DNA from 3 places in the Enterobacter sp. JS8-1 genome. Region 3 is predicted to be linked to each of the others. Evidence: predicted binding sites of a transcription regulator. Region 3 holds the regulator's gene; each other region holds the start of a gene.
The links. Region 3 encodes PurR, which represses purine synthesis genes. Its sites were predicted from a motif close to CANGCAAACGTTTGCNTG; they were not measured.
Positions count from the first base shown of each region.

Region 1: tusA (sulfurtransferase TusA) is a predicted target of PurR. The motif match lies at 1,568-1,585, and genes of this name have one in related genera.
Region 2: pyrC (dihydroorotase) is a predicted target of PurR. The motif match lies at 2,288-2,305, and genes of this name have one in related genera.

Region 1 covers NZ_CP185805.1:4,523,113-4,528,873, forward strand. The annotation lists gene ACOQH0_RS21620 (TRAP transporter small permease) at 1-90, opposite strand, end outside; gene ACOQH0_RS21625 (TRAP transporter substrate-binding protein) at 103-1,074, opposite strand; gene tusA (sulfurtransferase TusA) at 1,266-1,508, opposite strand; gene ACOQH0_RS21635 (7-cyano-7-deazaguanine/7-aminomethyl-7-deazaguanine transporter) at 1,676-2,341, shown strand; gene ACOQH0_RS21640 (DcrB family lipoprotein) at 2,414-2,971, shown strand; gene ACOQH0_RS21645 (MFS transporter) at 2,976-4,193, opposite strand; gene ACOQH0_RS21650 (AI-2E family transporter) at 4,336-5,385, shown strand; gene ACOQH0_RS21655 (beta-ketoacyl synthase chain length factor) at 5,511-5,761, shown strand, end outside.
Region 2 covers NZ_CP185805.1:1,806,475-1,812,235, reverse strand. The annotation lists gene rimJ (ribosomal protein S5-alanine N-acetyltransferase) at 1-110, opposite strand, end outside; gene mdtH (multidrug efflux MFS transporter MdtH) at 348-1,556, shown strand; gene ACOQH0_RS08515 (lipoprotein) at 1,681-2,241, shown strand; gene pyrC (dihydroorotase) at 2,369-3,415, shown strand; gene dinI (DNA damage-inducible protein I) at 3,490-3,735, shown strand; gene bssS (biofilm formation regulator BssS) at 4,011-4,265, shown strand; gene solA (N-methyl-L-tryptophan oxidase) at 4,382-5,500, shown strand; gene ACOQH0_RS08490 (DUF2770 family protein) at 5,550-5,663, shown strand.
Region 3 covers NZ_CP185805.1:2,026,506-2,032,266, reverse strand. The annotation lists gene ACOQH0_RS09660 (MFS transporter) at 1-400, opposite strand, end outside; gene ACOQH0_RS09655 (YnhF family membrane protein) at 566-655, opposite strand; gene purR (HTH-type transcriptional repressor PurR) at 953-1,978, shown strand; gene punR (DNA-binding transcriptional activator PunR) at 1,995-2,906, opposite strand; gene punC (purine nucleoside transporter PunC) at 3,021-4,220, shown strand; gene cfa (cyclopropane fatty acyl phospholipid synthase) at 4,520-5,668, shown strand; gene ACOQH0_RS09630 (riboflavin synthase) at 5,700-5,761, opposite strand, start outside.

The DNA.
Region 1 (5,761 bases), 2.4 Mb from region 3:
CACGATCGTCATCACCAGCAGCGAGACGCCCGCCACGGTCATGGCGAGCAGGTACAGACGGTCCATCCACTTCAGGTAGAGTTCGGACATACGTACTCCGTTTTACTGGACGTCAGCGATGGCTTTCATCAGATCCTGATGCTTGTCGCCATACTGGGCGCGCACCGGCTCTGTGGCTTTGATAAACACCGTTTTGTCGATGTCGTGGAACTGCACCCCACCCGCCTTCATTTTCGCCAGCGCCTGGTCGTTATAGGCCTGCCAGAGCTTGCGCTGCTCGAACTGCGCTTCGCGGGCCAGCGTCAGGACCTTTTGCTGCTCGTCGGCGCTGAGCTTGTCCCATTTCACTTTTGAGTAGAGGAGCATTTCCGGGGTGATAAAGTGGCCGCTGAGGGTGTAGTTTTTGGCGACCGGCATGTAGTTGTGGGCGATAAAGGTTGGCGGGTTGTTCTCCGCGCCGTCGATCACCCCGGTCTGCATGCCGCTGTAGACTTCGCTCACGCCCATCGCGACCGAGTTTGCCCCCATATCCTTCAGCGTGGCGAGCGCCACCGGGCTACCCTGCACGCGGATTTTTTTCCCTTTCAGATCGTCCGGTTTAACGATCGGCTCTTTGGTGATCAGGTTACGGGTGCCGGAATCCATCCAGCCGAGGAACACCAGCTTCGATTTCGGGTTCGCGGTCAGCTTGTCGCCAATCTGCTTGCCGATATCTCCGTCGATCACCTTGTGCATGTGGTCCTCATCGCGGAAGACATACGGCAGCGTGAAGACTTCGATATCCGGCAGGATGGCGGCAACCGGCGCCATCGAGACGCGGATCATGTCGATAGCCCCCATCTGCGCCTGCTCAATCATCTGCTTTTCATCCCCGAGCACGCCGCCGGGGAAGACTTTGATCTCCAGCTTGCCGTCGGTTTGCTGCTTGAGTTTTTCACCCATGTGCTGAACCGCCACCACGTTCGGGTAGCCTTCGGGGTGTACATCGGCAGCTTTGATGGTTTGAGCAGAAACGGTGCAGGCAAAAGCAGACAGACACAGCGCGGCCAGTAACGGCTTGAGGGTCGTTTTCATCGGGTCAACTCCAGGGTAGTGAGATAAGCGTTAAAACGGCGTTTTATTTTTATACGCTTAAAAATTAGACTACGGCTGGAAAAGCGGAGGTGAAGCGCCTCACAAAAGCGCGAAAATTTGAAACGATGGTTTAGAAAGGTTTTCCCCCTCTCCCCGTGGGAGAGGGTCGGGGTGAGGTCATCTTGCCGCACTTACCCCTTACGAATCACATACCGGTACGGCAGCGTTTCGGTCTGCTGCGCCACCAGCTCATGCTCCATAAAGGTACAAAAGCCGGGAATGTCGCGGGTGGTGGCCGGATCGTCTGCGATGATCAGCAGCGTTTCACCGGTCTGCATAGTGCGCACAGTTTTGCGCACCATCATTACCGGCTCCGGGCAGCGGAGGCCCTGAGCGTCAAGGGTGTGGTCTGGGCTGGAAAACAGGTCGGTCATGGTCTTCTCGATCAAAATAAAACGGCTGTAGTTTACGCCCGGTTGCCGCCAATGCAAACCAGGTTAACGGTTGCGTGAAAATTAGCCATTGCAAAGTCCCGTCAAAGCAGTATCATGCGGCGGTTTTTATTGGGTTCCCTCACCCCAACGTATAAAAAGGTCACAATATGACGCAGTTTTCTCAATCACAGCGCGTAAAAGCGTTGTTCTGGCTTTCGCTTTTTCATCTGCTGGTGATCACTTCCAGCAACTATCTGGTGCAGCTCCCGATCTCCATTTTTGGTTTCCATACCACCTGGGGCGCGTTCAGTTTTCCGTTTATTTTCCTCGCCACCGATCTGACCGTGCGAATCTTTGGCGCACCGCTGGCGCGTCGCATTATTTTCGCGGTGATGCTCCCGGCGCTGTTCGTGTCGTATGTGATCTCTTCCCTGTTCTACATGGGAAGCTGGCAGGGTTTTGAGGCGCTGACGCACTTCAACCTCTTTGTCGCCCGTATCGCCGCCGCCAGCTTTATGGCCTACGCGCTGGGGCAGATCCTCGACGTTCACGTGTTTAACCGCCTGCGTCAAAATCACCGCTGGTGGATGGCGCCTACGGCCTCCACGCTGTTCGGAAACGTGAGCGATACGCTGGCCTTCTTCTTCATCGCCTTCTGGCGTAGCCCGGATGCGTTCATGGCCGAACACTGGATGGAAATCGCCCTGGTGGACTACTGCTTCAAGGTGCTTATCAGTATTGTATTCTTCCTGCCGATGTACGGCGTGCTGCTGAATATGCTGCTGAAAAGGCTGGCAGATAAATCTGAAATCACCGCATTGCAGGCAGGTTAAAGGTTCGCTTTATCAGTTGTGATAAGATGAGCGAATGAGCCGCTATGGCCGTTTATCGAAAGGAAGAAGTCAATGCGCAATCTGGTTAAATATGTCGGGATTGGCCTGCTGGTTGTTGGCCTTGCAGCCTGTGATAACAGCGACACCAAAACGCCTGCACAGGGCGCGTCCGCAGAGAGCAACGCGACCGGGCAGCCGGTAAGCCTGCTGGACGGCAAACTCAGTTTCTCTCTGCCAGCGGATATGACCGATCAGAGCGGCAAGCTGGGTACCCAGGCGAACAACATGCACGTGTATTCCGACGCAACCGGTCAGAAAGCGGTCATTGTGATTGTGGGTGACGACACCACTGAAGCGCTGAGCGTGTTGTCCAAACGTCTGGAAGATCAGCAGCGTAGCCGCGACCCGCAGCTGCAGGTGGTGACCAATAAGTCTATCGAACTCAAAGGCCACACGCTGCAACAGCTGGACAGCATTATCTCTGCGAAAGGCCAGACCGCTTACTCTTCCGTGGTACTGGGTAAAGTTGATAACAAACTGCTGACACTGCAGATCACGCTGCCTGCGGAAGACCAGCAGAAAGCGCAGACTGCCGCAGAAAACATCATTAACACCCTCGTGATTCAGTAATCTTTCACGAGGATGACGTGGCCTCCGGTGCGTGCACCGGGGGCCATTTTTTTAGCCGCCACGTCAGCATCAGCGCCAGCACCACTAAACCTGCCGCCGCCAGATAGATAACCGGCACGCCAGCCCAGGCCATCACCAGCCCTGCCAGCGGCCCGGTGATCCCCAGCGACATATCCATAAACACCGTATAGGTAGCGAGCGCGGCCCCCTGATTTTGCTGCGGCACGACCTTCACCGCCACCACGCCCAGCGCCGGGAAGACCAGCGAGAAGCCCGCCCCCGCAAGAAAGACGCCGATTTTCGCCATCCACGGCGCAGTGGCGATTCCGGTCAGCAGCAGCCCGACGATTTCGACCGCAAAGCAGATCATCGCCACGTTCAGCCCGCCCAGACGGTTAATGCCGTTCGGGAAGAGCAGACGCGCGCCGACAAACGCACAGCTAAACAGGGTTAAGGCAAAGGCCGCGCCGTCCCAGCCTTTGGCGTCGTAAAACAGGGTGATGAAGGTGGCGATCACCCCAAAGCCGGTGGTCGCCAGCGCCAGTGCCATCCCGTATGGCCAGACGCGACCCAGCACCGCGCGAAACGGCAGCGGCTTGCCCTTGCTGGCTTTCACTTTCGGGCGCGGCAGCGCCAGCAGGATCGCCAGCAGCGCAACCGCCATAATGGTGAGGGACAGGCCGTACAGACCGCCCCAGGCGTAACACACCACCCCAAGCGGCGCGCCAATCGCCATAGCGCCGTAGGTGACAATCCCGTTCCAGGAGATCACCCGCCCGATGTGCGATGCGCCGACGACGCCCACGCCCCAGAGCGTGGAACCCGTACCTGCAAGGCTTTGCCCGATGCCCAGAATCACGCGGCCCAGGCATAGCAGCACCAGACTGACCAGCGGCCACTGGCTGGCGGTGGCCGCCAGAAAGTACCCCAGCCCGCTCAGAAAGCAGCCGCACAGCCCCACGACGACAATGCTCTTCGGCCCAAACAGATCGGCGTAACGTCCCGCATGGGGGCGGCTTATCAACGTCGCAAAGTATTGCAGGCTAATGACCAGCCCCGCCCAGAAGGCGCTAAAGCCCATCACGTCGTGAACGTAGCCCGGCAGGATCGCCAGCGGCAGGCCAATCGTCAGATAGCTGGCGAAGTTAAAAATCACAACAGAAACAATGCGCAGATTGAGGCGCAAACCGCTCAGTGCCGGTTCGGCGGAAGGTTCGGGCATGGGTTTAACCTGGATTTTTGCAACAGTGTTTCACTATTACCATGAAGAGAGATGAAAATCAGCAGTGACTTTCAGAGTAACACCCCAGACGAAGGGGATCCGGCGCACTACAATAAACAAGCCCCCCGAAAAAGGAATTCGTATGATAGCCAGCCCGCCCGATAAAGCAGGACTTCACATTTTGTTAAAACTCGCCTGTCTGGTCGTTATCCTGGCAGGTATCCACGCTGCGGCTGATATCATCGTTCAGCTGTTACTGGCGCTCTTTTTTGCCATTGTGCTCAACCCGCTGGTGACCTGGTTTTTACGCCGCGGCGTCAGCCGTCCGGTGGCGATTACTATCGTCGTCATCGTCATGCTGATTGTTCTGACGGCGCTGTTTGGCGTGCTGGCTGCCTCCCTGAGTGAATTCTCGACCATGCTGCCGCAATACAACAAAGCCCTCACCCGCAAGCTGGTTGATTTGCAGGAGATGATGCCGTTTATCAACCTGCATATTTCGCCAGAACGGATGCTGCGCCGGATGGATTCAGAGAAAGTGATGACCTACGCCACCACGCTGATGACCGGCCTTTCCGGCGCGATGGCCAGCATCCTGCTGCTGGTGATGACGGTGGTGTTTATGCTGTTCGAAGTCCGCCACGTTCCCTACAAACTGCGCTTTGCGCTGAACAATCCGCAAATTCATATTGCCGGTTTACACCGCGCATTAAAGGGCGTCACCAAATATCTGGCGCTGAAAACGTTATTAAGCCTGTGGACCGGGATCATCGTCTGGCTGGGGCTGATGCTAATGGGCGTGCAGTTTGCGCTGATGTGGGGCGTGCTGGCGTTTCTGTTAAACTACGTGCCCAACATTGGTGCGGTGCTCTCCGCCGTGCCGCCCATGATCCAGGCCTTCCTGTTTAACGGGTTTTACGAATGCATGCTGGTCGGGGCGCTTTTCCTTGTCGTGCATATGGTGCTGGGGAATATTCTCGAGCCGCGCATGATGGGCCACCGGCTGGGCATGTCGACGCTGGTGGTGTTTTTATCGTTACTGATCTGGGGCTGGCTGCTGGGTCCCGTCGGAATGTTGCTGTCGGTACCGCTCACCAGCGTCTGTAAAATTTGGATGGAGACCACCAAAGGCGGCAGTAAACTCGCCATTCTGCTGGGTCCAGGTCGACCAAAAAGCCGGTTGCCGGGCTAATCGCAGGGAAAGGGCTAAAAGAGACGTTTATTCGCATGCGCGCCAACAACATTGTACGATGTGCGCAGCTCATCGCGCTTGCGAAGAATAAGTCACAGAAACAGGTTTATCGCGGACGCGCGTAGATGAAATTTACACTCTCAATTATCGACTGGCAGGCACGAGCGCCAGGACTGGGCGATGCCGCTGCGTGGCAGGACTGGTCACGCCAGTCTGACGCTATCGACCCCGCCGCGCCGCTGGCAAAACTGACCGACCTGCCGATGATGACCGCGCGCCGCCTCAACTCTGGCAGCAGGTTGGCCGTGGATATCGGCCTCGCGATGCTGCGAAAGCACCAGATTGACGCCGTCGTCTACAGCAGTCGCCACGGTGA
Region 2 (5,761 bases), 220 kb from region 3:
TCGGCGTAATAATCCGCCAGACGCCAGGCATCACGCTCATGCACCAGACGAACGACGAGCCTGTCCGTTGTCAGACGCACTTTTGGCACATTGCTGCGATAGCCAAACATCGATACCACTCCTTCCCGTCACTTCTGTTCTACCGATTAGCTTTACTATACCTGCGCCTGCGCCGTCTGTGAAAACAGTGACATACCATTTTGACCTCTTTTCACATTTTTCGATGAGAACTCTCTATCAAAGCACCCTTTTGATAAAAAAATATTGTCACGCCCGGGGGTGGGAAAAAACGCGGCGACACCGCAGAATGTTAGCGTGCTCACCTTCTTATTTTCCCTGGAGGGAAAATGTCCCGCGTATCACAGGCCAGGAGCCTGGGTAAATATTTCCTGCTCGTCGATAACATGCTGGTCGTGCTCGGCTTTTTTGTCGTTTTTCCGCTTATTTCGATCCGCTTTGTCGATCAGATGGGCTGGGCGGCATTAATGGTTGGCATTGCACTGGGGTTGCGCCAGTTTGTCCAGCAGGGTCTGGGCGTCTTTGGTGGGGCCATTGCTGACCGCTTCGGCGCTAAACCGATGATCGTTACCGGCATGCTGTTACGCGCGGCAGGCTTTGCCACGATGGCAATCGCCCACGAGCCCTGGCTGCTGTGGTTCTCCTGCTTCCTCTCCGGGATTGGCGGCACCCTGTTCGATCCGCCGCGTACCGCGCTGGTGGTGAAGCTGATCCGCCCGCAGCACCGTGGACGCTTCTTCTCGATTCTGATGATGCAGGATAGCGCTGGCGCGGTGATTGGCGCACTGCTGGGCAGCTGGCTCCTGCAGTATGATTTCCGTCTGGTCTGTGCGACTGGTGCGGTGCTGTTTATTCTCTGCGCCTTGTTCAATGGCCTGTTCCTGCCCGCGTGGAAACTGTCGACGGTGAAAGCACCGGTGCGAGAAGGCCTGGGCCGCGTTTTGCGCGACAAACGCTTTGTCACCTATGTGCTCACCCTGACGGGGTACTACATGCTGACGGTGCAGGTCATGCTGATGCTGCCGATCATGGTTAACGACATTGCAGGAACCCCTGCCGCCGTGAAGTGGATGTATGCCATTGAGGCCTGCCTGTCACTGACGCTCCTCTACCCGATAGCCCGCTGGAGCGAGCGCCGCTTTCGTCTGGAGCATCGCCTGATGGCAGGGCTTCTGCTGATGACGCTGAGCATGATGCCCATCGGGCTCGTGAATTCACTGCAGCAGCTGTTCATGCTGATTTGCACCTTCTACATCGGCTCGATCATTGCCGAACCCGCGCGTGAGACGCTGAGTGCCTCACTGGCCGATGCACGCGCGCGTGGCAGCTATATGGGGTTCAGTCGACTTGGGCTCGCCCTTGGCGGCGCGCTGGGCTATGCCGGAGGCGGCTGGCTGTTCGACGCGGGTAAAGCGCTGAACCAGCCGGAACTGCCGTGGATGATGCTCGGCGTGGTAGGCTTTATGACCCTGCTGGCCCTGTGGTGGCAATTCAGCCAGAAGCGCAGCGCGAGCGGCATGCTCGAACCCGGCGCCTAGTTCTTCTTTCTGGCGGGCATCCTATCCCGCCTCAATTCTCAGTTTTTTCTGCTGGTTTCTCCTTATTCACACTGACATACTGGCGTATCAGGACAGATGCGCCGATTTTTCGTTGAGGAACACTATGAAGAAGATTGTCATTGCCGCTGCGTTAATTGTGAGTGGCCTGCTGGCAGGCTGTAACCAGCTTACGCAGTACACCGTCAGTGAGCAGGAAATTAATCAGGCGCTGGAAAAACATAATAACTTTGCCAAAGACATCGGCGTCCCGGGCCTTGCCGATGCCCATATCGTCCTCAGCAATCTCGCCAGCCAGATTGGTCGTGAAGAGCCGAACAAAGTCACCCTTTCCGGTGACGCCACGCTGGATATGACCTCATTATTCGGCAACCAGAAAGCCGATATTAAGCTGAAGCTCAAGGCGCTGCCGGTCTTCAACAAAGAGAAAGGGGCCATTTTCCTGCAGGAAATGGAGATCGTCGATGCGGTCGTCACGCCGGACAAAATGAAGCCGGTACTGCAAACTCTGATGCCTTATCTGAATCAGTCGCTGCGTAATTACTTCAACCAGCAACCCGCCTATGTCTTGAGCGAAGACAAGAGCAAGGGTGAAGCGCTCGCGAAAAAGTATGCAAAAGGGATAGAGGTGAAACCGGGAGAAATCATTATTCCTTTCACCGATTAACCTGAAGGGCGCGGAAGCGCCCTTTTTTTTCGCAGAAAAGTGTGCAAACGAAAACGTTTCCGCTTATGATTTGTGTCCGGCAAAAACAGCCATCCTTATGACTGATTCCTGACAAGCCGGAGCTTCCATGACTGCACAACCCCAGGTTCTAAAAATCCGCCGCCCTGACGACTGGCATATCCATCTGCGCGATGGCGATATGCTGAAAACCGTCGTGCCATACACCAGCGAAATTTATGGCCGCGCGATTGTTATGCCTAACCTGGTTCCGCCAGTCACGACCGTCGATGCCGCAATGGCTTACCGCCAGCGTATTCTTGACGCCGTTCCGGCGGGGCATGATTTCACCCCGCTGATGACCTGTTACCTGACAGATTCACTCGACCCGAACGAAGTGGAACGTGGGTTTAACGAAGGCGTCTTCACCGCGGCGAAACTCTACCCGGCCAATGCCACCACCAACTCCAGCCACGGTGTGACCAGCATTGATGCCATCATGCCCGTTCTGGAACGGATGCAAAAACTGGGCATGCCGCTGTTGGTACACGGGGAAGTGACGCACGCCGAGATTGATATCTTCGACCGTGAAGCCCGGTTTATCGAAACGGTAATGGAACCGCTGCGCCAGCGTCTGCCTGCCCTCAAAGTGGTGTTTGAACACATCACCACCAAAGACGCCGCGGAATATGTTCGCGATGGCAACGATCTTATCGCCGCCACCATCACGCCTCAGCACCTGATGTTTAACCGTAACCACATGCTGGTTGGCGGCGTGCGCCCTCACCTCTATTGCCTGCCGATCCTCAAACGCAATATCCACCAGCAAGCCCTGCGCGAACTGGTTGCGAGCGGTTTCTCCCGCGCGTTCCTGGGTACCGACTCCGCCCCGCACGCGCGTCATCGTAAAGAGGCCAGCTGCGGCTGCGCGGGTTGCTTCAACGCTCCGACTGCGCTGGCGAGCTATGCAACCGTGTTTGAAGAGATGAATGCGCTGGAACATTTTGAAGCGTTCTGCTCCCTCAACGGCCCACGCTTCTATGGTCTGCCGGTCAATGAGAGCTTCATCGAGCTGGAGCGTAAAGCCAGCCAGGTGGACGACGCGATTCCGTTGACGGATGACACGCTGATCCCGTTCCTGGCCGGTGAAACTGTACACTGGACGGTAAAACGTTAAAAAATCAACGCCTCCTGTTGTCAAACTCATAATATACCTGTATATATAAACAGTATATTACACAGGGGGCATTTATGCGTATTGAAGTCACCATTGCCAAAACAACCGTTCTGCCTGCTGGCGCACTTGATGCGCTGGCGGGCGAGTTATCCCGTCGTATTCACAGCACCTTTCCTGAAAATGATGGCGCCGTAACGGTACGTTACGCGGCCGCAAACAACCTCTCCGTCATCGGCGGTGCAAAAGAAGACAAGGATCGTATCCGCGAAATCCTGCAGGAAACGTGGGAAAGCGCCGACGACTGGTTCATAACAGATTAACCTTGCTCCCTCATTGTTTTGTTTTGCCGGGTCGCCCCGGCTTTTTTTTGTTTTTTTATCCTGGATAAGTTCAAATTATTTCAGCATCTTCTTAGAAATTCGTGAACAAGACGGTGTTTTATTGTTCGAAGAATCCTAAAACGCAGAAAAATGTGTTGCCAGCTGTTTATTTTTCTCTTCGGAACCCTTATTACTTGTATACTGAAGATGCTTTCAGAAAAACATGCATTGAACCTCAAAGCCGTTGTCTTCTAACACGCATTTAGGGGGTTATAATGGAAAAGAATAGTGAAGTCATCCAGACCCACCCGCTTGTCGGCTGGGATATCAGTACCGTAGATAGCTACGATGCGCTGATGCTGCGTTTGCACTACCAGACCCCAAATCAACTCAACCGTGACGAAGCGGAAGTTGGACAGACGCTGTGGCTTACAACAGACGTCGCCCGTCAGTTTATTTCTATTTTAGAAGCAGGTATCGCAAAAATAGAATCTGGCGACTATCAGGAAAATGAGTATAAACGGCATTAGTACAATGCCCATTTTTCACTCAACAGGCACCCACGTGGTGCCTTATTTATTTCTCCCTTGTGTCAGCCCGCATAGTTAATTACTCTGCTAACAAAGCGTGAGTTAACGAGATGCATATGAGATACGACTTAATCATTATTGGCAGCGGTTCCGTAGGTTCTGCTGCCGGTTATTACGCAACGCAGGCCGGTCTGAAGGTTCTGATGATTGATGCCCATCTTCCTCCGCACGCGGAAGGTAGCCATCACGGTGATACCCGTCTTATTCGCCACGCCTATGGTGAAGGAGAGCGTTATGTCCCGCTGGTCTTACGTGCCCAGATACTGTGGGATGAACTGGCAACGCTGACCGAAGAACGCATTTTTGACCGCACGGGGATTATCAACCTTGGCCCGGCCAGTTCTGCCTTTCTTGCGAACGTGGAACAGAGCGCGAAGGAATTTAATCTTGATGTTGAACGTCTGGATGCGAGCGGCATTATGCAACGCTGGCCGGAGATCGCCGTTCCGGATGATTACATCGGGCTGTTTGAAGCCAACTCGGGCGTACTGCATTGTGAAGCGGCCATTAAGACCTGGATTGATTTGGCGGCAAAAGCCGGCTGTGCCCAATTGTTCAACTGTCCCGTAAGCGGCATTACCCATCATGCTGACGGTGTCACCGTCACCACCGCTGACGGTGACTATTCTGCGTCTCGGCTGCTAATTAGCGCCGGAACCTGGGTAACAAAACTGCTCCCGGATCTGCCCATTCAGCCCGTGCGCAAAGTCTTCTCCTGGTTCCAGTCAGACGGGCGTTACAGCACGCAGAATAAATTCCCGGCATTCACCGGCGAGTTACCAAACGGCGATCAGTTCTACGGCTTCCCGTCAGAGAAAGACGCGCTTAAGATTGGCAAACACAACGGCGGACAAATTATCTCCACGCCTGAGGAGCGCAAACCCTATGGCGCATACCCTCAGGATGGTTCAGAAGCGTTCATGTTCCTGCGCACTATCCTGCCGGGCGTTGGCGGCTTGCTCTACGGCGCGGCCTGCACCTATGACAATACGCCTGATGAAGATTTCATCATTGATACCCTGCCGGGGCATGACAACACGCTGATCATTACCGGGCTCAGCGGCCACGGTTTCAAGTTCGCCTCCGTGCTTGGCGAAATTGCCGCGCAGTTTGCGCAGGGTATTACGCCGCCATTTGATCTGCAGCCCTTCTCGCTCTCACGTTTTAACGGATAATACCCGCCAGGCTCCGGTCTCCGGAGCCTCTTTTATCTGAGGAAAAATGATGCGCAGGATCGTCGATTTACTCGTCAATAATATTCGCGAGCATTTTATGCTCTATCTGTTGTTGTGGGCGCTGCTGGCAATCATTGATGTTATTTACATTGTATTTTATTGAAAAGAAACGCTTACGTTTATTGACATTTCTTGAGGTTAATTATTTTTTAACGCATCCACTGATTCCGCCTGAGATATATTGCTCGAAGCTTTTGAAAT
Region 3 (5,761 bases):
TGGTCGCCACCGCGCTGGCCTGCTTGTGCTTCGGAACCACGCTTGCCGCAACAACCGAGCCCAGACCGAAAAATGCGCCATGGTTCAAACTGGTCAGAATACGCGACAGCATCAGAGTGGTGTAATCCGGCGCAATCGCGGAGAGCACGTTGCCCAGCGTAAAGATCGCCATCAAAAATATCAGCGCATTGCGACGCGCGCGGTGCGACAGCAGCAGCGTCATCAGCGGAGCCCCGACCATCACGCCGATGGCATAGGCGCTGATTAACATCCCGGCCGCAGGAATAGAGACGTCTACACCGCGTGCGATAACAGGCAGTAACCCCATTGGGGAGAATTCAGTGGTGCCAATCCCAAAGGCGCCAATCGCCAGGGCCAGCAGAGGAAAATTGATTTTCATGAGTCAACTCCGGATGCCGTGTCATCACGCGACACAGAACTAAGAAGTCAAAAGCATGACATCAATCACAAAATTTGAGAAGTTAACATTTTGGCAAAAGATTTTTGCCGGAGAGGTAACAATAGGAAGCAAATGAGGAGGGAGAGGACTCTCCCCCCGCGTAAATCAGTGCAGCGCAGCCGTCAAACCACCGGCAACAATCAATGCCAGCACGATAAAGGTGGTCACCAGCGAAAACTTCAGATCGGAACTCATCAATTTTTCTCCTTTTAATCACCCCACGAAAAGTGAGCTTGCTCATTTTTACACAGTTTACGTCAAAAATCTTCCTGGATTTAAACTGATATCCACTTTAGCTCTTCCCCTTTTCATCAAGATAGGACAAAATTCCACGCTAAATTTATTAGCGTACCGGCCATTGACCCCCTCCTGACGTCCTGTGTCGTTTTCCCGGCGTGTCGCAACTCAAGATTGCGTAATAAGGGTGAGAGAAGGCAAACGTTTACCTTCAAGTTTTTCAGGAGTTTAGGATATGGTCTGGAGTGACATTGAATGGCAACAATAAAAGACGTAGCAAAACGCGCAAACGTTTCCACTACAACCGTATCACATGTAATTAACAAAACCCGCTTCGTCGCGGAAGAGACGCGCAACGCCGTCTGGGCGGCGATCAAGGAGTTACATTACTCCCCAAGTGCGGTTGCGCGCAGCCTGAAGGTGAATCACACCAAGTCGATTGGCTTGCTGGCGACCAGCAGTGAAGCGGCCTACTTTGCCGAAATCATCGAAGCCGTTGAGAAAAACTGCTTCCAGAAAGGCTATACGCTGATTCTGGGCAACGCGTGGAACAGCATTGAGAAGCAGCGCGCCTACCTGTCGATGATGGCGCAAAAGCGCGTCGATGGCCTGCTGGTAATGTGTTCTGAATACCCAGAGTCCGTACTTTCCATGCTGGAAGAGTACCGCCACATCCCGATGGTGGTGATGGACTGGGGCGAAGCACGCGCGGACTTCACCGATTCCGTTATCGATAATGCCTTTGAAGGCGGCTATATGGCCGGTCGTTATCTGATCGAACGCGGTCACCGCGAGATTGGCGTGATCCCGGGTCCGCTGGAGCGCAACACCGGTGCGGGCCGTCTGGCCGGGTTTATGAAGGCAATGGAAGAGGCACTCATCACCGTGCCGGAAAACTGGATCGTTCAAGGCGACTTTGAGCCGGAATCTGGTTACCGCGCAATGCAGCAGATTGTCTCCCAACCGCATCGCCCAACGGCTGTTTTCTGTGGTGGCGATATTATGGCGATGGGCGCACTCTGCGCCGCCGACGAGCTGGGCCTGCGGGTGCCGCAGGATATTTCCGTGATCGGGTATGACAACGTGCGTAACGCGCGCTTCTTCACCCCGGCGCTGACCACTATTCACCAGCCAAAAGACTCGCTGGGCGAAACGGCTTTCAACATGCTGATGGACAGGATCGTCAACAAGCGTGAAGAATCCCAGTCGATTGAAGTTCACCCACGCCTCATCGAGCGCCGCTCCGTGGCGGACGGTCCTTTCCGCGACTATCGCCGTTAATCGCTTACGGAGCCAGTTATGCTGGCTCCCGTAGCCACTCCCGATTCAACGTTTCACTGTCTCCCAGATAATCCAGAAGCCAGGCCATCGCAGGCGATACGTCGTTTTGCTGCCAGGTCAGACAGCAGGCCGCATCCGGGAACGGATTTTCCAGCGTCAGCGCTGTCCACTCTCCGGTATCGATGCGCGGACGCGCGAAGTGAACGGGCACCATCGCCACGCACAGCCCCGCAGAAAGACAGGTTGCCGACGATTCCCAGTCAGGGGCCACCACGCGGCGCTGGTTGTCCAGTAGCCAGGTGATGCGCTTGGGCAGCGAGCGCGAGGTATCTTCCAGCACCAGCGACGGCCAGTTGCGCAGCGTGTCATCGCTGAGAGGGCCTTCCATTGCCGCCAGCGGATGTTCGCTGGAGACAACGCAGGTCCAGCTCAGCATCCCCATATCGCGAAACGCATAGCGTCCCCCAACGGGGATCGCCTGCGTTGCACCAATCGCCATCTCCACCCTGCCATCCGCCAGCGCATCCCAGACGCCGTTGAACACCTCTTGGGAGACCCGCAGTTCGACATCAGAAAAATGACGATAGAAATCCACGATCATTTGCCGGGTCCGTTCCGGCTTAACGATATTATCCACCGCGATGGAGAGATGGCCTCGCCAGCCGTTAGCGATCTGCTGACACTGCTCGCGGGTGATCTGCATTTTTTTGATAACAGAACGCCCTTCCTTCAAAAACCACGCGCCTGCAGGCGTTAATTCCACGTCGCGATGACGCCGCTCGAACAGCGGAACCGCCAGCCACTCTTCCAGCTGACGCACGGTGTAACTGATCGCCGAGGGTACGCGGTGTAACTCCTGCGCGGCACCGGTGAAACTGCCGTTACGGGCAACAGCATCCACAACTTCAAGAGAATAATCTGACCACATGTTCTGCCTGCAAAAAATTTGAATGCACTCTGCAAATATTAGCGTTTCACAAGCCGCTTTGCACTCCCTACACTCTGCGCCAACGTACACCTGCCTCCTCAGGAGAATAAAACAATGCAACCCAGGAAAGGATTTTTAGTCTGGCTCGGCGGCTTAAGCGTGCTGGGCTTTTTAGCGACCGACATGTATCTGCCCGCATTTGCCGCGATGCAGGAAGATCTGCAAACCCCCGCAGCCGCTATCAGCGCCAGCCTGAGCCTGTTCCTCGCCGGTTTTGCCTTCGCACAACTCCTCTGGGGGCCACTCTCCGATCGCTTTGGTCGTAAACCGGTGCTGCTGCTGGGTCTGGCTATTTTTGCCGTGGGCTGCCTGGGCATGCTGTGGGTACGCGATGCCACCTGGCTGCTGGTACTGCGATTCATTCAGGCCGTTGGCGTCTGTGCTGCAGCGGTGACCTGGCAGGCGCTGGTGACCGATTATTATCCGGCATCCCGCACTAACCGAATTTTCGCCACCATTATGCCGCTGGTCGGTCTCTCGCCTGCCCTCGCACCGTTGCTCGGAAGCTGGATCCTGGCCCATTTCGACTGGCAGGCGATCTTCGCCACGCTCTTTGCCATCACGCTGGTACTGATGCTGCCTGCGTTTTTCCTCAAGCCTGCGCATAAAAAAGAGACGCATCCTGACGCGAAGCCGATTACCTTTGCCTCGCTACTGCGTTCAAAAGCGTATCGCGGCAACGTCCTGATTTACGCGGCCTGTTCCGCCAGTTTCTTCGCGTGGCTGACTGGCTCGCCGTTCATTCTGCACGATATGGGATACAGCCCGGCGGCAATCGGCCTGAGTTATGTTCCACAGACCATCGCTTTCCTGGTCGGCGGCTACGGCTGTCGTGCAGCGCTGCAGAAGTGGGAAGGCCAGCAAATGCTGCCCTGGCTACTGGTGCTGTTCGCGTTAAGCGTTTTCGGCACATGGGCCGTCGGGTTTATTCCGGGTACGGGCCTGACCGAAATTTTGATTCCGTTCTGCGTCATGGCGGTCGCTAACGGTGCTATTTACCCAATCGTGGTAGCGCAGGCGTTACGTCCGTTCCCACAGGCGACGGGACGCGCCGCCGCGCTGCAGAACACGTTACAGCTGGGTCTGTGCTTCCTGGCAAGTCTGGTGGTCTCTGCGTTGATTGCCACGCCGCTCCTGACCACCACCAGTGTGATGCTGGTGACCGTTGCGCTAGCTGCCCTTGGCTACCGTATGCAGTCTTCCGCTCAGCGCGAGCAGAATGCGCGTCAGAAGGTGGAAACGTCGCACGCATAATCGCGCCAGAAATTATGTTAAGACCTAGTGATTAGGTTGCTAAGAATTTTCTATTGAATCACCAAATTTTGAGGCCTATACTAAATTTGGTTCGATTAAATACGATAAATATTAAGTGTTAACGGGAGCCGGAGTGCTCCCGTTTTACCATGGAAGGCTTTTCGGCAAGGGTTATCTCCCTTCCTCTGTTCTACGTCGGATATTAGCCTCGCGGGCATTTACCGTGAGATTTCTCACAAACCCCAAAAAGCGTCTACGCTGTTTTAAGGTTCTGATCACAGCAAGGTGATGGAGAAGCTATGAGTTCATCGTGTATAGAAGAAGTCAGCGTTCCGGACGATAACTGGTCCCGGATCGTCAGTGAACTGTTGGGACGTGCGGGCATCACGATTAATGGGTCTTCCCCCGCCGATCCGCAGGTCAAACATCCCGATTTTTTTAAACGCGTCTTGCAGGAGGGATCGTTAGGCCTGGGCGAAAGCTATATGGACGGCTGGTGGGAGTGTGAACGGCTGGACATGTTTTTCTCCAGCGTATTGCGCGCCGGTCTTGAAAATCAGCTCCCTCGCCACTTCAAAGACACGCTGCGTATCGCCTCCGCTCGACTGTTCAATCTGCAAAGTAAAAAGCGGGCATGGATCGTCGGTAAAGAGCACTACGATCTCGGTAATGACCTGTTCAGTCGTATGCTCGATCCCTTAATGCAATATTCCTGCGGCTACTGGAAAAAGGCCACAACGCTTGAAGAGGCGCAGCAAGATAAACTGCGTCTAATCTGCGAGAAGCTGCAGTTAAAACCGGGTATGCGCGTGCTGGATATCGGCTGCGGCTGGGGCGGTCTGGCGTATTTCATGGCGAAGCATTACGGTGCCAGCGTTGTGGGCGTGACGATTTCAGCTGAGCAACAAAAAATGGCTCAGACACGTTGCCAGGAGCTGGATGTCGATATTCGGCTTCAGGACTACCGCGACCTGAACGAACAGTTCGACCGCATCGTTTCCGTTGGCATGTTCGAGCACGTGGGTCCGAAAAACTACAGAACCTATTTTGACGTTGCCGACCGAAACCTGAAGCCTGACGGTATTTTCCTGCTCCATACCATTGGTTCTAAGCGCACCGACAATAACGTGGACCCGTGGATCAATAAATACATCTTTCCGAATGGCTGTTTACCGTCCGTGCGCCAGATTGCTAACGCCAGCGAGCCCCACTTCATTGTGGAAGACTGGCATAACTTCGGCGCGGATTACGACACCACATTGATGGCATGGCACTCCCGTTTTCAGGAAGCCTGGCCTGAGATTGCAGACAACTATTCCGAACGGTTCAAACGCATGTTTAGCTATTATCTGAATGCCTGTGCGGGTGCGTTCCGTGCGCGGGATATTCAGCTCTGGCAGGTTGTTTTCAGTCGCGGCATTGAACACGGATTACGTGTCGCCCGCTAAAAAAATAACCCCGGATATCCGGGGTTATTTTTTATTCTTCCTCAACGGCTTTTATTATCGCCGCCTCTTTTGCCGCCAGGACGCGTTCAACGG